DNA from 2 places in the Kitasatospora sp. NPDC058063 genome. Region 2 is predicted to be linked to the other one. Evidence: riboswitches for the same ligand, from Rfam matches in the RefSeq annotation. Region 2 holds a riboswitch; the other holds the start of a gene.
What was found. A riboswitch is a leader RNA that binds a small molecule or an ion and turns the genes downstream of it on or off. The one in region 2 is predicted to bind S-adenosylmethionine.
Positions count from the first base shown of each region.

Region 1: it holds a riboswitch for S-adenosylmethionine, as region 2 does, so the genes downstream of both, ACFVUY_RS12020 (aminotransferase class V-fold PLP-dependent enzyme) here and ACFVUY_RS08940 (IclR family transcriptional regulator) in region 2, are expected to answer to the same signal.

Region 1 is NZ_JBHVSD010000006.1:66,726-71,447, reverse strand. Features, by position in the region: gene ACFVUY_RS12030 (hypothetical protein) at 1-326, shown strand, start outside; gene trpD (anthranilate phosphoribosyltransferase) at 446-1,522, shown strand; SAM riboswitch class IV at 1,631-1,749, shown strand; gene ACFVUY_RS12020 (aminotransferase class V-fold PLP-dependent enzyme) at 1,801-3,186, shown strand; gene ACFVUY_RS12015 (Lrp/AsnC family transcriptional regulator) at 3,190-3,471, opposite strand; gene ACFVUY_RS12010 (rhomboid family intramembrane serine protease) at 3,468-4,295, opposite strand; gene ACFVUY_RS12005 (hypothetical protein) at 4,497-4,722, shown strand, end outside.
Region 2 is NZ_JBHVSD010000004.1:197,296-202,017, reverse strand. Features, by position in the region: gene ACFVUY_RS08945 (hypothetical protein) at 1-564, shown strand, start outside; SAM riboswitch class I at 663-805, shown strand; gene ACFVUY_RS08940 (IclR family transcriptional regulator) at 1,006-1,719, shown strand; gene ACFVUY_RS08935 (threonine/serine exporter family protein) at 1,791-3,044, opposite strand; gene ACFVUY_RS08930 (NADP-dependent oxidoreductase) at 3,139-4,089, opposite strand; gene ACFVUY_RS08925 (GlxA family transcriptional regulator) at 4,253-4,722, shown strand, end outside.

The sequences.
Region 1 (4,722 bases), on a different contig from region 2:
AGGATCTTCCGGAACTGTCCTACCTGGAGTGCGCGACCACCCCCGCGGTGCTCAAGGCACTGGAGAAGGGGGGCGTGGACCTCTGCGTGCTGGACGGCGAGGCCGTTCCGGCCGGGGGGCTGGGGCTCGGCCGCCAGCTCAAGGACGAGATCTACGGCTGCCCGCCGGTGCTGGTGCTGATCGGCCGGCCGCAGGACTCCTGGCTCGCCGCCTGGAGCCGGGCGGACGCCGCCATCTCCCGCCCGGTGGAGCCGGTGGCGCTGGCCGGGGCGGTCGCCACCCTGCTGCGGGCGCGGCTGGCGAAGCGGACTCCGGCCGTCCGCTGAATTCCCCCCCGGCAACTGGAAAAGAGGGGGGTAGAAGCGGCCGCTTCGCTCGATAGGCTGGCTCCATCCGTACGGACGTCCCCCCGGAGCGGGGAACCGACAAACAGCTGGAGTCAGCCATGGTGAACGTGAACCCTGCGAACGGCGGTAGCGACCCCGCGCAGGTGATCCGCACCTGGCCGGACCTCCTGGCGGCGCTGTTGCAGGGGGAGGACCTCGACCGCGCGTCCACCGCGTGGGCGATGGACCGGATCATGAGCGGCGAGGCGTCCCCCGTGCAGGTGGCCGGGTTCATGATCGCTCTGCGGGCCAAGGGCGAGTCGGTCGAGGAGATCGCCGGCCTGGTCGACGCGATGTACGAGCACGCCGAGCCGCTGGAGATCCCCGGACCGGCGGTGGACATCGTCGGCACCGGCGGGGACCGGGCGAAGACCGTCAACATCTCCACCATGTCGGCGATCGTCGCGGCGGCCGCCGGCGCCAAGGTGGTCAAGCACGGCAACCGGTCGGCCTCCTCCGCCAGCGGCTCCTCGGACGTGCTGGAGAAGCTCGGGGTGGCGCTGGACCTCTCCTCGCAGCGGGTCGCCGAGGTGGCCGAGGAGGTCGGTCTCACCTTCTGCTTCGCGGCCAAGTTCCACCCCTCGATGCGGCACGCCGCCACCGCGCGGCGCGACCTCGGGGTGCCGACCTCCTTCAACATCCTCGGCCCGCTCACCAACCCGGCCAGGGTCACCGCGCACGCCATCGGCTGCTTCGACACCCGGCTGGCCGGGCTGATCGCCGGGGTGCTGGCCGAACGGGGCGCGACGGCGCTGGTCTTCCGCGGCGACGACGGGCTGGACGAGCTGACCATCACCACCACCTCGCAGGTCTGGCTGGTGCGCGACGGGGTGGTCACCGAGACCACCTTCGACCCGCGGGACGTCGGCATCGAACTGGTCGGCATCGAAGCGCTGCGCGGGGCGGACGCCTCGTACAACGCCGAGGTCGCGCGGCGGCTGCTGGCGGGGGAGCACGGGCCGGTGCGGGACGCCGTCCTGCTGAACACGGCGGCGGCGCTGGTCGCGCTGGACCTCGGCGAGGCGCCGCTCGCCGAGCAGCTGGCGGCCGGCATGGAGCGGGCCGCGGAGGCGATCGACTCCGGTGCCGCGCAGGACCTGCTGCGACGCTGGTCGGAGGCCACCAGCCGGATCTGAGGCGGTAGTTGGGGAGCCCGTGCCGGAACGCCGGCACGGGCTCCCGTGCTGTCCGGATGCTGGATGCCCGTTTGACCACCCGATGGACGCGGCCTAGAGTCTTCGCCAGGTCATGAGTGACAGCGCGAAGCCCCAGCTGGCTGTCCGGCAACCCTCCGTCCGTGGCGGGGTGCCCTGGGTGAGGACCGGGTCGTCACGGCAAGCCGTCCGTGCGACAAGCGCGGACGCCGGACGAGCAGCACTCCCGGGGTCCCTCACCCCTGAAGGAGTGCATCCTCATGTCCGCTCTCGCCATCACCGAGACCTGCGCCCCGCTCGCCGTCCTCGGCGCCGACGTCCAGGTCCCGCTCGCCAACGGTGAGAAGGTCGGCTACGCGGCGCTGGACTACGCGGCCAGCTCCCCGGCGCTCCAGCGGGTGTGGGACGACGTCGCCGCCTACGCGCCGTACTACGGCAGCGTCCACCGCGGGGCCGGGTACCTCTCCCAGCTGTCCACCGACCTGTTCGAGCAGAGCCGCCGCACCGTCGGCGAGTTCCTCGACCTGCGCGAGGGCGACCAGGTGGTCTTCACCCGGGCCACCACCGACTCGCTCAACCTGCTGGCCGCGGCCGTTCCGGCCGGCACCCGGGTGTTCGCCTTCGAGACCGAGCACCACGCCTCGCTGCTGCCCTGGGCGCACGCCGGACTGGATGTCACCTACCTGCGGGCGCCGCGCTCCCGGGCCGAGGCGGTGGCCGCGCTCGACGCCGCCCTCGCCGGGGCGCCCGAGGGCCCCAAGCTGCTCTGCGTCACCGGCGCCTCCAACGTGACCGGCGAGCTGTGGCCGGTCGCCGAGCTGACCCGGACCGCGCACCGGCACGGCGCCCGGGTGGTGCTGGACGCCGCCCAGCTGGCGCCGCACCACCGGGTCTCGGTCCGCGAGCTGGACGTCGACTGGATCGCCTTCTCCGGCCACAAGATCTACGCGCCGTTCGGCGCCGGGGTGCTGGCCGGCCGGGCGGACTGGCTGGACGCGGCCGAGCCGTACCTGGCCGGCGGCGGGGCGACCCGGACGGTGGCCCGGGAGAGCGACGGCTCGGTGGCCGTGCAGTGGCACACCGGCCCGGCCCGGCACGAGGCCGGCTCGCCGAACGTCATCGGCGCCTACGCGATCGCCTCGGCCTGCCGGGCCCTGACCGAGGCCGGCTTCGACGCGCTGGAGGCCCGCGAGCAGCAGCTGATCGCCCGGCTGACCGCGGGGCTGGCGCAGATTCCGCAGGTCAAGGTGCTGAACCTGTTCGGCTCCGACTCCGCCCGGGTCGGCGTGCTGTCCTTCGTCGTCCGGGGCTGGAACAGCTCGCACTTCTCGGCCGCGCTGTCCGCCGAGTACGGCATCGGGGTGCGTGACGGCCTGTTCTGTGCCCACCCGCTGGTGCGCACGCTGCTCGGGGACGAGGACGTCGCCCCGTCCGAGTGCGGGGCGCCGGAGTCCTCGCTGCCGGGCGAGCGCAGCCTGAACGCGATCCGGGTGAGCTTCGGCGCCGGGACGCCGGACGAGCACGTCGACCGCTTCCTGACCGCCGTCCGGGAGCTGGTCACGGACGGGGCGGCCTGGAACTACCGCAACGAGGGCGGGCGCTGCGTCGCGACCGTGCAGATCGACCGGGGCCGTCGCGAGGGCTGAGCGCTACTCGTCCAGGCCCAGGGCGAAGGCGGCTTCCAGGTCGTGCTGGGAGTAGGTGCGGAAGGCGATCTGGGTCTCGGTGTGGGCCACGCCCGGGACCTTGTTGAGCCGGCCCGGAATGACCTCGGCCAGGTCGTCGTGCCGGCGCACCCGCACCATCGCCACCAGGTTGTAGCCCCCGGTCACCGAGTAGACCTCGCTGACGCCGTCGATGGCGGCGATGGATTCGGCGATCTCCGGGATGCGGTCGACACTGGTCTTGATCAGGACGATGGCGGTGATCACAGTTCGGGCTCCTTTGTGGGGTGGCGCCAGCGTATCGGGCGTCGGCCGGGTCGTCGCGGGGGGTGGCGAACCACGGTGCAGGCGTAGAGGAACCCGGCCGAGAAGCCGATCACGTGGACCAGGTACGCCACCCCGGGCCCGGCCGAGTGCACCGACCACCACTGCAGGGCGAACCAGAGGCCGAGCACCAGCCAGGCGGGGAACCGCAGCGGCAGGAAGAGCAGCAGCGGGACGAGGGTGGTGACCCGGGCCCGGGGGTGGAGGCGCAGATAGGCGCCGAGCGCGGCGGCGATCGCCCCGGAGGCCCCGATGAGCACCCGGGTGGAGTTCGGCGAGTGCGCCTCGGCGAGCGCGAAGCCGTACGTGGTCAGGCTGCCGGCGGCCAGGTAGAAGACGGCGTACCGGGCCCGGCCCAGCCGCCGTTCGACGGTGGGGCCGAAGACCTGGAGGAAGAGCAGGTTCCCCAGCAGGTGGAGCCAGCCGGCGTGCAGGAAGAGCCCGGTGAGGACGGACAGGGCCGGGTGCTTGCCCGGGGTCGGGGCGGCCGGGCAGCCGGGGACCGGGTCGGGGGCCTCGGCCAGCTGCGCGGCGGTCAGCGGCCGCCCGGCCAGCACCTCGGCCGGGACGGCGCCCCAGCGCTGCTCGTACCGCTGCTCCGCGCAGACCCGGGCCCGGCCGGTGCCGTACAGCGGGTTGAGCCCGGCGGCCGGGCCGAGCAGGAAGACCAGGGTGTTGAGTGCGATCAGGGCGTAGCTGACCGCCGGGACGGTCGCGGCCGGGCGGCCGCCCCGGGCGGCAGTGTCGTCGGGGACCGCGAGCGCCATGCGGCCAAGCATCCCTCCGGGCGCCGCAGGTGACACGGCGGTTTACGGCAGGTGGACCAGTCCGGGTGTTCGGGCGACCGGTGGCCGCGATGGTTGCCCCAGGCAATAGGCTTGGGGCGGGCATTCCCGCCTCCCGCCGCCGATGCCGGGGCTCCGGGGGGAGCGCCTAGCCCACGAAGGGACCACCCGAGAGGACCCCCGATGACCGTCCCCGCCCTGACCGCCGAGACGCGCTGGCGCTGCACCCTGTGCGGAAACCTCACCCGCTTCGACGTGACCCGCACCGCGCGGGTGACCGAGTTCCTGCACTTCGACCTGGCCGGCGAGTCCGAGGTCGAGGAGACCGAGGTGCTGAGCGAGACCATCGAGTCGGTGCGCTGCCGCTGGTGCAACGCGGTGGACCAGGTCGAGCTGGTGGCCCGCCCGG
Region 2 (4,722 bases):
GTCCCGGTCCGCCCCTACCTGGCCGCCGACGACCACGTGGAATGCCTGATCGCCCTCGCCGAGGAGGGGCTCGGGCGCGCCTTCCTCGCGGGCGATGTGATCGACGTGGCCCAGCTCGCCGGGCAGCCCTTCGACCCCGTCGAGACCGCCGCGGTGGTCGCCGCCTACCGGCTCGCCCCGGAGGCCGCGGCCCTCCTCGACCTCGCCGCCGAACACGTGCCGCTCGGCTCCCTGCGGGACGTGCGCACCGTCCTGGAGGCCGAGGTCGCCCCCGAACGGCGCCGCCGCCGCGGCCGCCACCACCCGCTCCGGCCGCGCCACGGCACCCTGCTGCGCCGCACCGTCATCCGGCACCGGTGGGACGAGGCCCTGCTGCTCCCGGCCGGCGACGCGACCCTGCTGCTCACCCCGGTCGCCGACTACCTGCTCGGCCCCGAGGGCACCCGGCCGACGGCCTCCGAACGCGCCGCCGCCCTCGCTGCCCTGAGCGACTGGGACGCCACCGCCCCCGGCGGCCCGGACCGGGCCCCGTGCACCGGCCTGCCGGAGCCGCGCCACCGCTGAGCGGGCCCGCGGGCGGCGGCCGGGGGCGGGGGTCGGGGTGGGGGTCGGAGGTGGGGGGGCTTGCCGAGCGGCCCGGGAAGTCTTGTATCGTTCCTGGCGAATCATCCAGAGGGGTGGAGGGACCGGCCCTACGAAGCCCCGGCAACTCCCCGTTCGACCCGGCGTCCGAAGTACGCGCCGTGCCGTCCGGGGGCAGTGCCAACTCCGGCCTGTCGCCACTGTGGCGCGGGAAAGATGAGGAGACACGGTGCTCTCTGTGCTGTCCTTCGCCCGGGCGCTTCCCGCCCCGGCGCTTTCGCGTACCCGTCTCGTGCCCGGCGCAGGCAATCGGCCGTTTCCCCCGGCCCGTCCTCGCTGACCACACCCCCCGGCTCCCCGCCAGGAGCCGCCGTGAGCAGCGACCGTCCGCTGCTCCGGGCCCCGAGACTGGAGTACCCCCACATGGAGAACACGAGCGGCGTCGGCGTGCTCGACAAGGTCACCTCGATCCTCGGCACCCTGGAGGCCGGCCCCGCCACGCTGGGCGGCCTGGTCGCCGCCACCGGCATGGCGCGGCCCACCGCCCACCGGCTGGCGGTCGCACTTGAACACCACCGCCTGGTCAGCCGGGACACCCAGGGCCGGTTCATGCTCGGCCCGCGGCTCGGCGAGCTCGCGACGGCGGCCGGCGAGGACCGGCTGCTGGCCGCGGCCGGCTCGGTCCTCTCCCAGCTGCGCGACATCACCGGGGAGAGCGCCCAGCTCTACCGACGGCAGGGCGAGGTGCGGATCTGCGTGGCCGCCGCCGAGCGCCTCACCGGCCTGCGCGACACCGTTCCGGTGGGCGTCACCCTCCCCATGAAGGTCGGCGCCGCCGCCCAGATCCTGCTCGCCTGGGAGGAGCCCGAACGGCTCCACCGCGGACTGCAGGGCGCCCGCTTCACCGCCACCGCGCTGAGCGGCGTACGGCGCCGGGGCTGGGCCCAGTCGGTCGGCGAGCGCGAACTCGGGGTCGCCTCCGTCTCCGCGCCGGTCCGCGGCCAGTCCAACCGGGTGGTCGCCGCCGTCACGGTGTCCGGGCCGATCGAACGCCTCACCCGGCACCCCGGCGCCCAGCTCTCCCAGGCCGTGGTGGAGGCCGCGCACCGGCTCACCGAGGCGCTGCGCCACCCCTGAGCGGGGCCCCGCCCGCGTCGGGCCCCGGCCGCATCGGGGCCCTGACACGGGCGGGGCCGTCTGCCCCGGGCTCAGGCCCGGGGCAGCAGCACGGCGCGGGAGGGACGGGGGATCCGGCTGATCACCGAGCCGATCAGGGTGCCGATCGACACCCCGAAGACCGCCGACACGGCCGTCAGCACCGACTGCGCGCCGTTCCCGACCTCGATCTGCGCGGTGTGCAGCAGGCCGAAGGAGCCCGGTACCACGATCCAGAACGCCGGGAGGTAGAGCACCTGCCAGAGCGGACCGCCGGGCAGCCAGTGCACCAGGGTGGCCGCGGCCGCGGCGGTGACCGCGCCGGCCAGGCCGCCGACCGCCGCGCCGTGCGCCGACCCCACCACCACCTGGACCGTGACGCTGACCGCGATCACCACGACGATCCACGGGACGGCCGAGGGCGGGGTGTTCACGCTGACCACCACGCCGGCCACCGCGAGCGCCAGCCCCAGCGCGATCACCCACCAGCTGGGCCTGGCGACCTGCACGTCGGCCAGCGCGGCGGCCGGCACGCCGGCCGCCGTCGCGGCCGCGGCCACCCCGGCGAGGAACAGCGCCAGCTGCACCGCACCGGACACCAGCCGGGCCGTACCCGCGCTGGCCGCACCCGCGGCGATCTCCGACAGCCCGGTGACGAGCAGTCCGCCCGGCAGCAGGATCGCCAGCGTGGCCACGATGGTCCGCAGCGGGCCCTCCAGCAGCCCGGCCCGGGCGAGCGAGAGGACCAGCAGCGCGACCAGGAAGCCGGCGGTGACGGGCAGCAGCGGCCGCAGGTACGGCAGCCGCCGGGCGAGCACGGTCAGTCCGACGACGATCAGCGAGCCGAGCCCGGCCGCCAGCACATTCGCCGCCACCGGCTGGAGGAAGAGGCAGACCCCCACCCCGACCGGCAGCGCCCCGAGGTCCGACACCCACGCGGGCCGGCGGGCCGGGGCCCGCCGGATCCCGTCCAGCTCGGCGAGCGCCCGGGGCCCGTCGAGCTCGCCCGCCCGCAGCCGGTGCACCAGGTGGAGGACGTCGGCCGTCTGCTCGAACCGCAGCGCGGTGCCGACCGGCTGGAACCGGGTGGCGTCGTCCGGCCCCAGCGCGACGAAGAGCCCGTTGGTCAGGGCGGCGACCCGTACCTCCGGCGCCCCCAACGCCCGCCCCAGCCAGTGGAGCTCCTCTTCGACGTCATGGACGGGCAGGCCGCCGCCCAGCAGGGCTTCGCCCAGTTCGAGGAGCAGACGGCGGAGCGGGTCGGGCGGGGCGTCGGTGCCCCGGACCGGGGGAGACTTGCTTGGCATGGCAGGTATCGTCCCATCCCGCCCGAATCGGTCCGACTCTGCCCCGGTCTGATCGGTTCTGCTCACCGTCCGCCCGTGACACCGCCGGGCGCTGTCACGGGCGGACGGTGAGCACCAGCTTCCCCGTGACCCGGCCGGTCTCGCCCTCGGCGTGGGCCTTGGCAGCCTCGGCGAGCGGGTAGGTGCCGGAGACGTGGACGCGCAGCTGCCCGGACTCGGCGAGGGCGGCGATCGCGGCCATCCCGGCCCGGTCGTGCTCGACCAGCAGGGTCTTCGCCGTCACGCCCAACTCGGCGGCACGCTCGGCCAGTCCGTCGAGGTCGTGGGGCAGGATCGACACCAGGACGCCGCCGGGCCGGAGCGTCTCCAGGGAGCGCAGCCGGTACTCCCCGCCCAGCGGGTCGAGGACCACGTCGACGTCCCGGGCCTCCTGCACGAAGTCGGCGGTGCGGTAGTCGATCACCTCGTCCGCGCCCAGGCCCCGGACGAAGTCGTGCTTGGCGGCGGACGCGGTGCCGATGACGTACGCGCCGCGCGCCTTGGCGATCTGCACGGCGACGTGCCCCACGCCGCCGGCCGCCGCGTGCACCAGGACCCGCTGCCCCGGCCGGACCCCGGCAGTGTCGACGAGGGCCTGCCAGGCGGTGAGCGCCACCAGCGGGAGCGCGCCCGCCTCGACGTGGGTCAGTGCGGCGGGCTTGGGCACGAAGGCCCGGGCGGGGCCAGTGACGTACTCGGCGTGCGAGCCGGCGCCGTACGGGTAGGGCAGCATGCCGAAGACCTCGTCGCCCGGGGCGAGGAGCGAGACGCCGAGGCCGACCGCCTCGACGGTCCCGGAGACGTCCCAGCCGAGGGTGAACGGGGGCTGCCCGAGGAAGATGCCGCGCTCGCGGTGCTTCCAGTCGGTGGGGTTGACCCCGGCGGCGTGGACGGCGACGAGGATCTGGCCGACGCCGGGCGTGGGCCGTTCGACCTCGGCCTCGTGGAGGACGTCCGGGGCGCCGAGGGTGGTCTGGGTGACGGCTCGCATCGTGTTCGTGGTCATGGACCAAGCCTGCGACCGGGGCCCTGACCTGCGAAATGGCAAGATGGTCAAAGACCGATAGGATCGTGCCATGCCTGCGATCGCACCCCGCGGCCACCGCGGCCCCGGTTTCATCGCTCTCCCCGGCGCCCTCGGTCTCCCCGGCGACCGGCCGCCGCACCGCGTGGTCGTCCTCGCCCTCGACGGCGTGTACCCCTTCGAGCTGGGCATCCCCAACCGGGTCTTCCCCGGCGTGCCGGGAGCGTACGAGGTGGTGACGTGCGCCGCGACGGACGACCGGACGGTCGCCACCGACGCCGACTTCACGATCACCGTCGGGCACGGGCCCGAGGCGCTGGAGAGCGCCGACACGGTCGTCATCCCGCCCTACGCCCTGCACCGCGTCACCGCCGACCTGCCGGACGCCGAGCGCGCGGCCCTCGCCCGGATCCGCCCCGGCACCCGCATCGTCTCCATCTGCACCGGCGCGTTCGCCCTGGCCGCCGCCGGCCTGCTCGACGGCCGCCCCGCCACCACCCACTGGGCGCTGGCGCCGGCCTTCCGCCGGATGTTCCCCCGCGTCGCCCTGGACGCCGACGTGCTGTTCGTCGACGACGGCGACATCCTCACCTCGGCGGGCGCCGCCTCCGGCCT